Regions from separate parts of the Clostridium sp. ETTB3 genome, predicted to be linked through region 1. Evidence: riboswitches for the same ligand, from Rfam matches in the RefSeq annotation. Region 1 holds a riboswitch; each other region holds the start of a gene.
The links. A riboswitch is a leader RNA that binds a small molecule or an ion and turns the genes downstream of it on or off. The one in region 1 is predicted to bind lysine.

Region 1 (3,222 bases):
TTTAAAAGTCAATTTAATTCAGATATTCATAAAATGATAACTATGAAAGATGAAATTAATCTTTATTTAGATTTAGAAAGAATGAGTGCTGATACAGAAGGAACTATTTCACATAAGTTTGCAAATGAGATGATGAATAAGTATCCACAAATAAGAGTAAATAATATTTATAGCAAAATTGGTGAATTAAGATTAAAAAAATCACCACAAGAAGTTGAAAAAATAAAGAAAGCTATAGAAATAACTAAAAGTGGAATTGAAAAATTAATGACTGAATGTCGTAGTGGTATGAAGGAATATGAATTAGAAGCATATTTTGATTTTAACTGTAAAATTAAGGGCGCAACAGATTTGGCTTTTACAACAATAGCAGCAGCAGGGAAAAATGCTACAACATTACATTATGTAGAAAATAATTCAAAGTTAAAAGATGGAGATTTAATTCTTTTTGATTTAGGTGCAGAATATAATTGTTACAATGCTGATATAACAAGAACTTTCCCTATAAGTGGAAAATTTACTGAAAGACAAAAAGAAGTATATAATTCTGTTTTAAAAGTTAATGAAGAAATAATAAATTTAATTAAGCCTGGAATGAAATATAAAGATATTAATGAAAAAGCAACAGATTTAATTGCAGAAGAATGTATAAAACTTGGCTTAATAAAGGATAAAAGTGAAGTTAGAAAATACTATTATCATAGTATTGGACATAGTTTAGGAATGGATACTCATGATATTGAAACACCTCATAGAGATATTATATTTGAACCAGGAGTTGTATTTACAGTAGAGCCAGGAATATATATCCAAGAAGAGGGTATAGGAATTAGAATTGAAGATGATATATTAGTAACAAATGAAGGGGTTATTAATTTATCTAGTGATATTATAAAGAGTGTGGATGATATTGAAAACTTTATGAATAAGTTTACCAAATAATATATATATAAAATTGTATTGAAAATATATTAAATAGATTATATAATATATTTGTAAATAACAAAAGTGAATAAATTAGGGTAGAGGCGCGATAGTTAATAGTATTATTGATGAGGAAAGCACTATGATTCAATAAGAAAGGATCAATCGCCGAAGCATACAACTGATGCTTTAAGGTTGTATAGCTGGGAATACATAAAATATATGTATTACTGTCACAAAAATGTTTTTGTGTTGAGCTATCATTTAAGACTTGTAATATTGTATTTTTTTGCATATGAAAGACCTTGAGTGTTAACTCAAGGTCTTTTTTTGTGTGTTAAGGTGCTTTTAGTATTCACTTTTATACAAATAGGGGGAAAGAAAATGAAAAAAAGGAGTTATAAAGTATTATTACTTACGATGTTGATATTTATTTTTTCAACATCAATCACATTTGCAGAAGAAGTCGAAGTAGTTGTGGGAAATTCAGATAAGTTTGGATTATGGACATTGCTTCCACCATTAGTAGCAATTATATTAGCTTTTATGACAAAAAATGTTGTTATTTCATTATTTATAGGAATTTTATCGGGAAGTTTTTTAATTAGCCTTTCAGGATATAATGTGTTTGAAGCCTTTATACATGCATTTTTAGATTTTGTAAATAGAGCATTAAATTCATTAGCTGATCCATGGAATGCTGGAATAGTTCTTCAAGTATTAGCAATTGGAGGAATAATTAATTTAGTTGCAAAAATGGGTGGAGCAAAGGCTATAGCAGAAGCATTAGCTAAAAAGGCGAAAACTGTAAAAAGCACACAATTAACTACATGGCTTTTAGGATTATGTGTATTTTTTGATGATTATGCAAATTCATTAATTGTTGGGCCAATAATGAGGCCAGTTGCAGATAAAATGAAAATGTCAAGAGAAAGATTAGCATTCATTATAGATGCTACGGCAGCTCCAGTAGCTGGACTTGCTATTATTTCTACTTGGATTGGATTAGAAGTAAGTTTAATTGGAGATGCATTTAGTTCTATAGGCATAGATGAAAGTGGATTTGGAGTGTTTCTTAAAACAATACCATATAGGTTTTATAACATATTAATTCTTGCGTTTATAGTAATAACAGCATTAACATTAAAAGAATTTGGACCAATGAGAAAAGCTGAAATTGCGGCAAGAAATAAAAGTAAGAATTTAAGTGAAGAAATTGCAGCTGAATCATCATCTCAAATGGATGAATTAGAACCAAAAGAAGGAATTAAGCTTAGTATATGGAATGCAATTATTCCAATAGGAGCATTAATAATTTCTGCATTAATAGCATTTTATTATAGTGGATATAGTACAATAATGGGTGGCGAACCATCAACAGCACAAGAAATTATGATGAATTCACCATTTTCATTTAAGGGAATAATGGAAGCATTTGCTGCTTCGGATTCATCAATAGCATTATTCCAATCTGCATTATTTGCGTCAATAGTTGCTATAGGCATGGGTGTTGCAAAGAAGATATTTACTTTAAGTGAAGCTATTGAAGTTTGGGTTGATGGAATGAAAGGATTAATAATAACAGGTGTTATATTAATATTAGCTTGGTCATTAGGATCTGTAATTAAAGAACTTGGAACTGCATATTATTTAGTTGAGGTATTAAAGGGAGCAATACCAGCATTTTTATTACCAAGTTTAATATTTGTTTTAGGAGCAGTAATTTCATTTTCAACAGGAACAGCTTATGGAACAATGAGTATATTAATGCCACTTGCAATTCCATTAGCTTATTCAATAAATCCAGATATGTCATTTGTAGTAGTTTCTACAAGTGCAGTATTAACAGGAGCTATTTTTGGGGATCATTGTTCACCAATATCTGATACAACAATACTTTCTTCAATGGGAGCAGGATGTAATCATATTGAACATGTTAAAACTCAAATATGGTATTCAGTATTTGTTGCTATAATAACTATATTATTTGGATATATTCCAGCAGGATTTGGAGTGCCAGTATATGTAGTATTACCACTTTCCTTAATAGCATTATTTATAGGGGTTCAATTATTTGGTAAAAAGGTTGAAGAAGCTTAAGTAATAAGTAAAATAAAAAAGGAATTTTTCTAGTTAGTAGTTTGTAGTTAGTAGTTGTAGATGGGGCTGTTGCACTAAATAATTAGTGTACAGCCCCTTTTTAGCAAAAAATAAAACATTAATTCCATGAACTTGAGTTTTTGCTGTATATGTATATCTAGAGGAAGTACTTACCTTACTCATTAAAGTTATTATAAT
Region 2 (3,222 bases), 1.2 Mb from region 1:
CATTAATTGCTTTAAAATGCATAAATAACCCTTCAGAATTTGTTTTATTATAGTAAGGTGTAATAACTAGTAAACCATCAACACCAACACTTTCTGCATAAAGACTCATTTCTATAGAAGTTTTGGTATTATTCCCACCAGTACCAGCAATAACAGGAATTCTTTTATTTACAGTATCAACTGTAAATTTAATAGCTTCCTTTTTTTCTTGTTCTGTCATTGTAGTAGCTTCACCAGTTGTACCACAAACGATGATAGCATCAGTAGATTCCTTTATATGCCATTCAATCAAATATTTGAACTTTTCAAAATCTATACCATTTTCATTAAATGGTGTAATTATAGCTACACCAGAGCCTTTAAAAATTGACATTATATTCCTCCTAAAGCCAGTTATTATTAATTAATACTTCGGCAATTTGTACAGCGTTTAATGCTGCTCCTTTTCTTATGTTATCAGCAACAACCCATAAATTTAGACCATTTTCTACACTAAAATCACGTCTTATTCTTCCAATATAAACATCATCTTTACCAGAAATTTCTAATGGGGTTGGATATTTTAATTCATTAACATTATCATATAATGTTAAGCCAGGTGTATTTTCAAAAAGTGTAAATATATCTTTTAATTCAAATGGATTGTTTAATTCAACATTTATACTTTCACTATGACTATTTAAAACAGGTACTCTTACAGTTGTAGCAGTTATTCTTAAATTTTCATCATGTAAAATTTTTCTTGTTTCATTAATCATTTTTTCTTCTTCCTTAGTATATCCATTATCTAAAAATACGTCTATGTGAGGAAGACAGTTACCTGCTATTGGATAAGGAAATTTTTTTGGAGCAATTCCTTTTAGGCCATCTTCTAAATCTGCAATACCTTGCATTCCAGCACCTGAAACAGCTTGGTAAGTTGAATAAATAATTCTTTTTATTCCATACTTATCTGCTAAAGCTTTTAATGGCACCATTGCTTGAATAGTAGAACAATTTGGATTAGCAATAATTCCATTATGATTTTTTAAATCCTCAGGATTTACTTCAGGAACCACTAAAGGAACAGTTTTATCCATTCTCCAAGCACTTGAATTATCTATAACAACTGATCCATAAGCTGAAAAAATAGGAGCAAACTTTAAGCTTATATCTCCACCTGCTGAAAATAAAGCAATATCTATTTTTTTATTTTTAATATTTTCTTCACAAGTATTTTCAACTAGATATTTTTGACCTTTAAATTCTAAATATGATCCAGCAGATCTTTGAGAAGCAAAAAGATATAAGTTTTTAATTGGAAAATTTCTTTCTTCTAATATTTCTAGAAATTTTCTACCTACATTACCAGTACTACCAACTATTGCAACATTGTACATTTTGGTTCCCCCTTTTTTATTCTTAATTTCTTATAAAGTATATATAAATTCAATAATAGAAAATTTTCTGTCCAAATTTAAGTTTTAATATGTGTAAATTTATTCAATAAACTTTTATTAAAAAAACCTTGAGTATCACTCAAGGTATATTGTATATATTAATACATAAAATCCTTAAATGATAGCTCACCACATAAAAATGTGACAGAAATATGCATATTATACATACCCCCAGTTATATAGCTGTAAAGCTTAGGCTATATACTTCGGCGATAAATCCTTTCTTATTATTTTAACATGCTTAAATCCATAATAATACTTTTAAGTACCGCACCTCTATCTATTTATAAACTTATATTACATAGATTATACCTTTTATATAGGAAAGTTTCAAGGAATATTTACTAATTAATGATATGCTTGATTTTTATGCTTAATTTTATTTTATGAATAGAACAAGAAAATTGCAACTAAGTATCTTGTATAAATATAAAAGATATGGGAGAAAATATTTTTAGAAATTTATATAGGGGGAATTTTTATGAGTAAAACACCACTAAAGAAGATTATTAAGTCAAAAATTAGAACTAATAAGGAGTTAACACCACAAGAAAAAATGAGAGAAAAAATAAAATATGAAATAGCAGAAGAATTGGGGTTAAGTCAAAAAGTTGATGAATGTGGATGGGGAGGACTTACATCTGAAGAAACTGGTAGAATTGGAGGAATCATGACAAAGAGAAAAAAAGAATTAAAGCTTCCAACTAATGATCAAATATTAGGAAGAAAATAATGGATTGACTTAGTATTTGTTATCATAGTAATATAAAACATAGAAATTAAAATTCTAAAAATAAGAATTTTTCTCACAATATTAAATAAGTGAGGGGGGGATATTATGGCTTATGGCGAATTTGCAAAGATATATGATGAGTTAATTAATGAAGATATAAATTATAATGAAATGGTTGATTTTATATTAAAGGTTTGTAATGAAAATAATATAAAATTTAATGATTACCTTGATATAGCTTGTGGAACTGGTAATATAACAGTGAGATTAGCTAAACATTTTAAGGATATTTATGGAGTTGATTTATCAGAAGATATGTTAAGAGAAGCTTTTGATAAACTTAAGAGTGAGCGTATTAAAGGGAAAATAATATGTCAGGATATGACGGAACTTTCTTTAAATAGAAAATTTGATTTAATAACCTCTGTATTAGACTCTACTAATTATATTACAGATATTGAAGGGTTAAAAAAATATTTTAAAGGTGTCTATGATCATTTAAAGGATGATGGAATATTTATATTTGATATTAATTCTTATTATAAATTATCTGAAATATTAGGAAATAATATTTACACATATAGTGAAGAAGAAGTTTTTTATACATGGGAAAATGTATTTGAAGAAGATTTATTGTCTATGTTTTTAACGTTTTTTGTTAAAAAAGGTGATTTATATGAAAAAATTGAAGAAGAACATATTGAAAGAGCATATAAAGAGTCTGAAATAGAAGAAATATTACAAGAATTAAATTTAAATATAATTAATAAATTCGATGGATATTTGAATAATAATGTACAAGCAAATAGTGAAAGAATAGTTTATATAGTAAAAAAGAAATAACAGTTGGAGGTTAAATATGAGTGATAAAATAATTAGAGCAGTTGCAAAAGATGGAATGATAAGAATAATTGCAGGTACTACAACTAATTTAGTTGAATATGCAAGAGAAATACATGAGTGTACACCAGTAGCTTCAGCTGCACTTGGAAGATTACTAACAGCAGGAGCATTATTAGGTTCCACATTAAAATCAAAGGATGAAGTAAT
Region 3 (3,222 bases), 330 kb from region 1:
GAATTTTTTCATTAAGTCCAAACTACTAACTCCCCACTACTAACTCTCTTAAGCCCATCCAATCATCATTGCACATGTTATAAATATAATTGCAAGTGCAAATAGTATTATTTGTAATGGTAAAATCCATTTAAACCACTTTGAATATGGTATTCCTGCCATACCTAAACATGCCATTAAAACTCCTGATGTTGGGAAAATAGCATTTGAAAATCCATCCCCTAATTGGAATATTAAAACAGTTGTTTGTCTTGATATATCAAGTAAATCACCAAGTGGTGCTAATATTGGCATAGTTAATGCTGCTTGCCCTGAACCTGAGATAACAAAGAAGTTTATGAACATTTGAACTGGTAACATTACGCATGCAGCTAATAATGATGGTAATTTACCTATAAATGATGATAAACCATATAATATTGTATCTATTATTTGAGAATTTTCAGCAATTATAACTATAGCTCTTGCAAATCCAATTACCATAGCAGCTCCAATCATATCTTTAGCTCCTGCTACAAATGCATCTGCCATTTCATCAGCTTTTAATCCACCAACTATTCCTGCAAATATTCCTGTTATTAAAAATACAGCTGCTATTTCTGGAATCCAGAAACCTTTTCTTAAAACTCCCCATATAATAACTGCTAAACAAACACCAATAGATGCAATAATAATTTTATGTGAAAGTGTAAACTTAATTTCTTCATTTTCACTTTTATTTAATTTTTTGCGTTTTTCTTCATCTAATTTATACATTGGACTAAGTTGTGGATTCTTTTTGATTCTTCTTGCATAAATCATTAAGAAAATAATCCCTACTATTGTAGTTATAACCCATAAAATACTACGATATACTACTCCTGAAAATAAGGTAATTTCAGCTATTGATTGTGCTATACCTACTGTAAATGGATTTAGCATTGCTGTTGCAAACCCTACGATACATCCTAAATAACTTATTCCTACTGCTAATATACTGTCAAATCCAAGTGCTAACATTAATGGTGTTAAAATTGTTATAAATGGTATAGCTTCTTCTGTCATACCAAAAGTTGCTCCACCAAGTGAAAACAATGTAAATATAATAGGAATTATTAATAATTCATTTCCCTTAAAAATACTAACAACCCTTGCAATAGCTGAATCTATTGCTTTTGTTCTCGTTATTAAACTAAATGCACCACCAACTATAAATAAAAATGCTATAATTTCAGCTGATTGTTCTAATCCACTTATAGGTGCTTGCATTACTGAAAACAATCCTTGTGCTTCATTTTCAACATAGTGGAATGAACCATTTAATACTACTGTTTTACTTTGTCCATTTACATCAGCTATTACTCTATCATATGAACCACCAGGAACTATGTATGTTGCTATTGCCATTAGTATTATTATTGAAAAAATAATAACTAATGTATGTGGGACTTTTATTCCATTACTAAAATTCTTTAAAAATCCCTTTTTTTCATTATTTACTGCATTTTGCATAGCTAAAAACTCCCCCTAAGCATTATTTCGACATCATAGATGAAGGAGATATATATTAAAAATTATTTTACTTATAAAAAATAACTTTTTAAGAACAAAGTTGCTATCGCCACGTCAACTTCGTGGTATAAAATTTACAACTTTAAATATTGAAATCCATTGATATAACTAGCTTTACAATTTCCTATACATAAAAAAGTCTTGAGTTTATCACTCAAGACCATATCACTACAAAAACTAATTTTAATTTATCATTTGTAAAAATATAATCATATTAGTGATAGCTCTTCACAAAATGTGACAGTGTTATATATATTATATATAACCCCAATAATATAACCTCAAAGCATTAGCTATATATTTCGGCGAAATTTCCTTTCTATTTACATCTTTGTGCTTACCTCCGCAAATATACTATTAAATATCGCAACCTCTACCTACTTCATATCTATTCGTCCTTTATAATATACAATTTTTTATGCATATTGTAAAGTTATTTTTGCATAAATATAAATTTTAAAATATTTTTATAAAAAAGTATATTTTTATTAAGGATTTAAATAAAATATCTTTTTGTACATTCTGCTATTTTTTGTAGTTTTCAGTTATCGATTAAGCTCTTCTACCTCACTATCATGACCCTTGATTCTTTTAAACTTAAAATTATCCATAATAATTATAATTTAATACTTTATATTTGGGCTGTCGCACTAAAATTTTTATACACAATATATTATAGTATTTATTCTTAATGCGACATCTCCGTTCCTATATTCTACTCCATCCTATAATTTACTACTTTTAATCTATGAAGTGCTCTTGTTGCCATAATATATTTAACTAAATCATCAGTATTATCATCAAAATTAACTATTATAACACCATCAAATTCAAGTCCTTTAGCATAATAAGAAGGAACTATAACTTTTCCCCCTCTGTAAATAACATCTTCTCTATCAAAAGCTAAAAGTTTAGTAAACTTTTTAAGTTCAGGTGATATTTTCTTAAGTTCTTCTTTATCTTTAGTTATAATTGCAATATTATCATAATTTTCATCATCATAATCTTCTAATGTTTCTAAAATAGTATCTATTAAATCATCTTCATCTTTAACTTTCACTTCTTCAACATCAAACTTACCTTTTCTAACAAATGGTACTATTGCATTTTCATCTAATAACTTACTTGCATACTCCATAATTTGGAATGTAGATCTATAACTCTTATTTAAGGCATAATTCTTAACAAATCCGCCAAATAAAGATTTAAGCTTAAGCATAGCTGGCTCTTCTTCTACTTTTATAAGCCTTTGATTCGAATCTCCAACTATAGTATAACTCTTACATCCTGTTAATTCCTTTAATACAATGAACTGAAGCATGCTATAATCTTGAGCTTCATCAATTACTATATGCTTAATTTCTTTACTAGATTTCTTACCATCAAGCTTAATCATTAAATAAAGTATTGCTGGTAAATCTAAGTATGATAAATTTTCAGTATTAGTAAATTCTTTATAAATATCTACTATACTTTCATTATCTATCCACTTTGCTAAGTTTTCCTTTTGAATCATTAGTTCTCTAACAATTTCTCTAATCCTTATTTTTCTTTGGAATTCTATATTATTTTGTTCAATAACTAATTGTTCTTCTGTTAAAGAAGCTAATTTTCCCTTAACTTCAGCATTTAAATTTCTTACTAATTCATCTCTTTTATCTTTAAGCTTTT
Region 4 (3,222 bases), 330 kb from region 1:
TTAAGATTTCTAACGATTTAGGAGCAAAAATGATGTGGATATTTTTGAATATAATTGTATAGTAACGGAAGATGGAATAGAAATAAATGAAGAAGTAGAAATAATATTAACTTAAAGTTCTTTAAATATTAAATTTAAATAGTATAATTATATCTATAAAATTAGTGTTAGGAGTGTTTAGATGGAGAATAAGAGACATAAAAATGTGCCTGAAATAAAAGGACTTTTAAGAAGTCATGTTGTAGAAGTGCCTTCATGTATTAGGGATTGTTCAGGGATAAAAATTTTTGGCAAAAGAATAAAATCTTTACTATTTACAACAGATGTTGCAATAATTAGAAATACAAATGCAGATGCAATAATTGCAGTATATCCATTTACTCCTCAGCCGTTAATAACATCAGCATTAGTAATGGCAGCAGATGTGCCAGTCTTTTGTGGAGTTGGGGGAGGAATAACTCAAGGAAAGAGGGTAGTTAATTTAGCATTAGATGCAGAATTTAAAGGGGCTATGGGAGTAGTTGTAAATGCACCTACTTCAAATGAAGTTGTTTCAAGAATTAGGGAAACTATAGATATACCATTAATAGTTACAGTAGTATCTATTAACGAAGACATAAGAAAAAGAATAGAATCTGGAGCAACAATATTAAATGTTTCAGGTGGAAAAGATACTCCAAATATAGTTAGAAAAATAAAAGAAGAATTTCCAAACTTCCCAGTAATAGCTACAGGTGGACCAAATGAAGAAACGATAAGAAAAACAATAGAGGCAGGTGCAAATGCTATAACTTATACACCACCAACAAATGGAGATACTATGAGTAGTTTGATGGATAAATATAGAAGTTTATAGAAAAATTATAATAAAAAATAAAATATGGTTGAATAATTTAAATAATATGGTATCATATTAATAACAATGTACATATCATATATAATAGATTTATTATTGATGAAAATATGTTATTTTAATTATTTAAATAAAATTTTATAAAAAACCTATGTTAGAGGTGCTATTTATAAATAGTAATAAATTGGAGCTGACGGGCTATGATAATTTATGAAAGGTATAGTAGCCGAAGGAATATTTTATGTAAAGGGGTATTTCTGGGTATGTATATAACATATGCATAACTGTCACGAAAGTGGAGTGCTAAAAAGGTGCAATTATTCAATCAAAAAAATTGAGTTTATTTTGTGAATAAAACTTGCATTTTAATAAGTAAACTACCCTTATAGGTTTTTATATGGGTAGTTTTTTATCGTTATTTTAAATAAAAGTTAATAATTTTTAGATTAAATATAATTTTTAAATAGTTTATGAATGAGGTTTATAATAAATGGCTTCTAATTAAATAGATTATTGGAGGTATAATAATGAAATTATTTGGGGCAATGAAAGTTAAAAACAATGAATTATTAGTAGGAGGTGTTAGTTGTAGTCATTTAGTTAGAGAATTTGGATCTCCATTATATGTAATGGATGAGAAGTTATTGATAAATACTTGTAAAGATTACTATGATAATTTTAAATGTAAGGAAGAAAATAATAAGGTAGCTTATGCTGGAAAGGCTTTTTTGACAAAGGCAATGTGTAAATTAGTAGAAGAACAGGGGCTTTATTTAGATGTAGTATCAGGGGGAGAGTTATTTACTGCTTATAAAGCTGGATTTCCTTTAAATAAAGTATATTTCCATGGAAATAATAAAAGCAGAGGGGAAATTGAATTAGGTGTTAAACTTGGTGTTGGAAGATTTGTTGTAGATAATTTAAGTGAAATGAAAATGTTAAATAAAGAATCAAAAAGATGTAATAAGATACAAGATATTTATTTAAGATTAACACCAGGAATAGAAGCTCATACTCATGAGTATATAAAGACAGGACAAATAGATTCTAAATTTGGATTTGCTCCAGTTGGAGAAACAATTATGGAGGCAGTAAAACATGCATTAGATTGTGAAAATTTAAATTTAAAGGGATTACACTGTCATATAGGCTCCCAAATTTTTGAAACAGAACCTTATGAAGATGCTGTTGAAATTATGATGAAGTTTATAAAAGAAATTAAAGAACAGACTGGATATACTATACACGAATTAGATTTAGGTGGTGGATTTGGTATACATTATACTGATGGGGATAATCCAAAATCAATAAAAGAGTATTGTAAAGTAATATTGAAAAAAGTTGATGAGGTATGTTCAAATTTAAATGTAGAAAAACCTATATTAACGATAGAACCAGGAAGATCAATAGTTGGAAATGCTGGAATTACACTTTATACAATTGGAGCAATTAAAAATATACAAGGTGTAAGGACTTACGTTTCTGTAGATGGAGGGATGACTGATAATATAAGACCTGCTTTATATGGAGCAAAATATGAAATGGCAATTGCAAATAAGATGAATGAAAAATTAGATACAAGAGTAGCTATAGCAGGAAAATGTTGTGAATCAGGAGATGTATTTATTGATGATATATGTATTCAAAATCCTGAAATAGGTGATATTCTTGCTGTATTTTCAACTGGTGCATATGGATTTTCAATGTCAAGTAATTATAATAAGAATCCTAAAGCTCCTGTAATATTTGTTAAGGATGGTATTGTAAGAGTTGTATCTAAAAGACAAAGTTATGAAGAACTTTTAGCTTTAGAAATTTAAAGAGTTTTCAACTTTGTATATTAATGAAAATAAAATTTTAAGAATTTATAAAGATTATATATAAGTAGCTATATCAAATTTAGGTATGGCTATTTTTTTATTACAATATTATAATAAATTAAAATATATATAAAATATATATAGCGTTAATAAAATTTTTTGTTGTAACAAAATTGACATAATAAATGTATATAATGAAGAGTAATACTATTAGTTATTATATAAATATGGTATACTTAATATAACTATCCAACATATGTAGATTTTAATTAATAATCTATATTATATATATAGGAAAAGAGGGTTAGTATAGTATATATGAAGGAACAAAAATTTATAATTGATAGGATAGAAGAAGATTATGTTATCTTAGAAGATGAGAATCATAATATAATTTCAAAAAATATAAATTCATTTTGTATTAAACCTAATGAAGGTGATGTAGTAATTATAAATGAAAATAATTTACCTAAAGTAAACATAGAAGCAACTAACAAGAGAAAAAAAGAAATAAGCATTTTAATGAAAGGTATGTGGGAAGAGTGAGAA

Region 2: linked by a shared signal. The riboswitch ahead of ACUN06_RS06300 (aspartate-semialdehyde dehydrogenase) and the one ahead of ACUN06_RS00485 (Na+/H+ antiporter NhaC family protein) in region 1 are both predicted to bind lysine.
Region 3: linked by a shared signal. The riboswitch ahead of ACUN06_RS12395 (YfcC family protein) and the one ahead of ACUN06_RS00485 (Na+/H+ antiporter NhaC family protein) in region 1 are both predicted to bind lysine.
Region 4: linked by a shared signal. The riboswitch ahead of lysA (diaminopimelate decarboxylase) and the one ahead of ACUN06_RS00485 (Na+/H+ antiporter NhaC family protein) in region 1 are both predicted to bind lysine.

Annotation. Positions count from the first base shown of each region.
Region 1 covers NZ_CP199832.1:101,513-104,734, forward strand. The annotation lists gene ACUN06_RS00480 (aminopeptidase P family protein) at 1-942, shown strand, start outside; lysine riboswitch at 1,016-1,192, shown strand; gene ACUN06_RS00485 (Na+/H+ antiporter NhaC family protein) at 1,309-3,024, shown strand.
Region 2 covers NZ_CP199832.1:1,294,661-1,297,882, forward strand. The annotation lists gene dapA (4-hydroxy-tetrahydrodipicolinate synthase) at 1-373, opposite strand, end outside; gene ACUN06_RS06300 (aspartate-semialdehyde dehydrogenase) at 384-1,379, opposite strand; lysine riboswitch at 1,554-1,726, opposite strand; gene ACUN06_RS06305 (small, acid-soluble spore protein, alpha/beta type) at 1,921-2,172, shown strand; gene ACUN06_RS06310 (class I SAM-dependent DNA methyltransferase) at 2,278-3,015, shown strand; gene hslO (Hsp33 family molecular chaperone HslO) at 3,032-3,222, shown strand, end outside.
Region 3 covers NZ_CP199832.1:2,590,931-2,594,152, forward strand. The annotation lists gene ACUN06_RS12395 (YfcC family protein) at 49-1,491, opposite strand; lysine riboswitch at 1,765-1,935, opposite strand; gene ACUN06_RS12400 (HelD family protein) at 2,267-3,222, opposite strand, start outside.
Region 4 covers NZ_CP199832.1:2,598,189-2,601,410, reverse strand. The annotation lists partial or broken gene ACUN06_RS12430 (DNA/RNA nuclease SfsA) at 1-23, shown strand, start outside; gene ACUN06_RS12425 (beta/alpha barrel domain-containing protein) at 182-856, shown strand; lysine riboswitch at 1,001-1,167, shown strand; gene lysA (diaminopimelate decarboxylase) at 1,381-2,673, shown strand; gene ACUN06_RS12415 (DUF3006 domain-containing protein) at 2,992-3,219, shown strand; gene lepB (signal peptidase I) at 3,216-3,222, shown strand, end outside.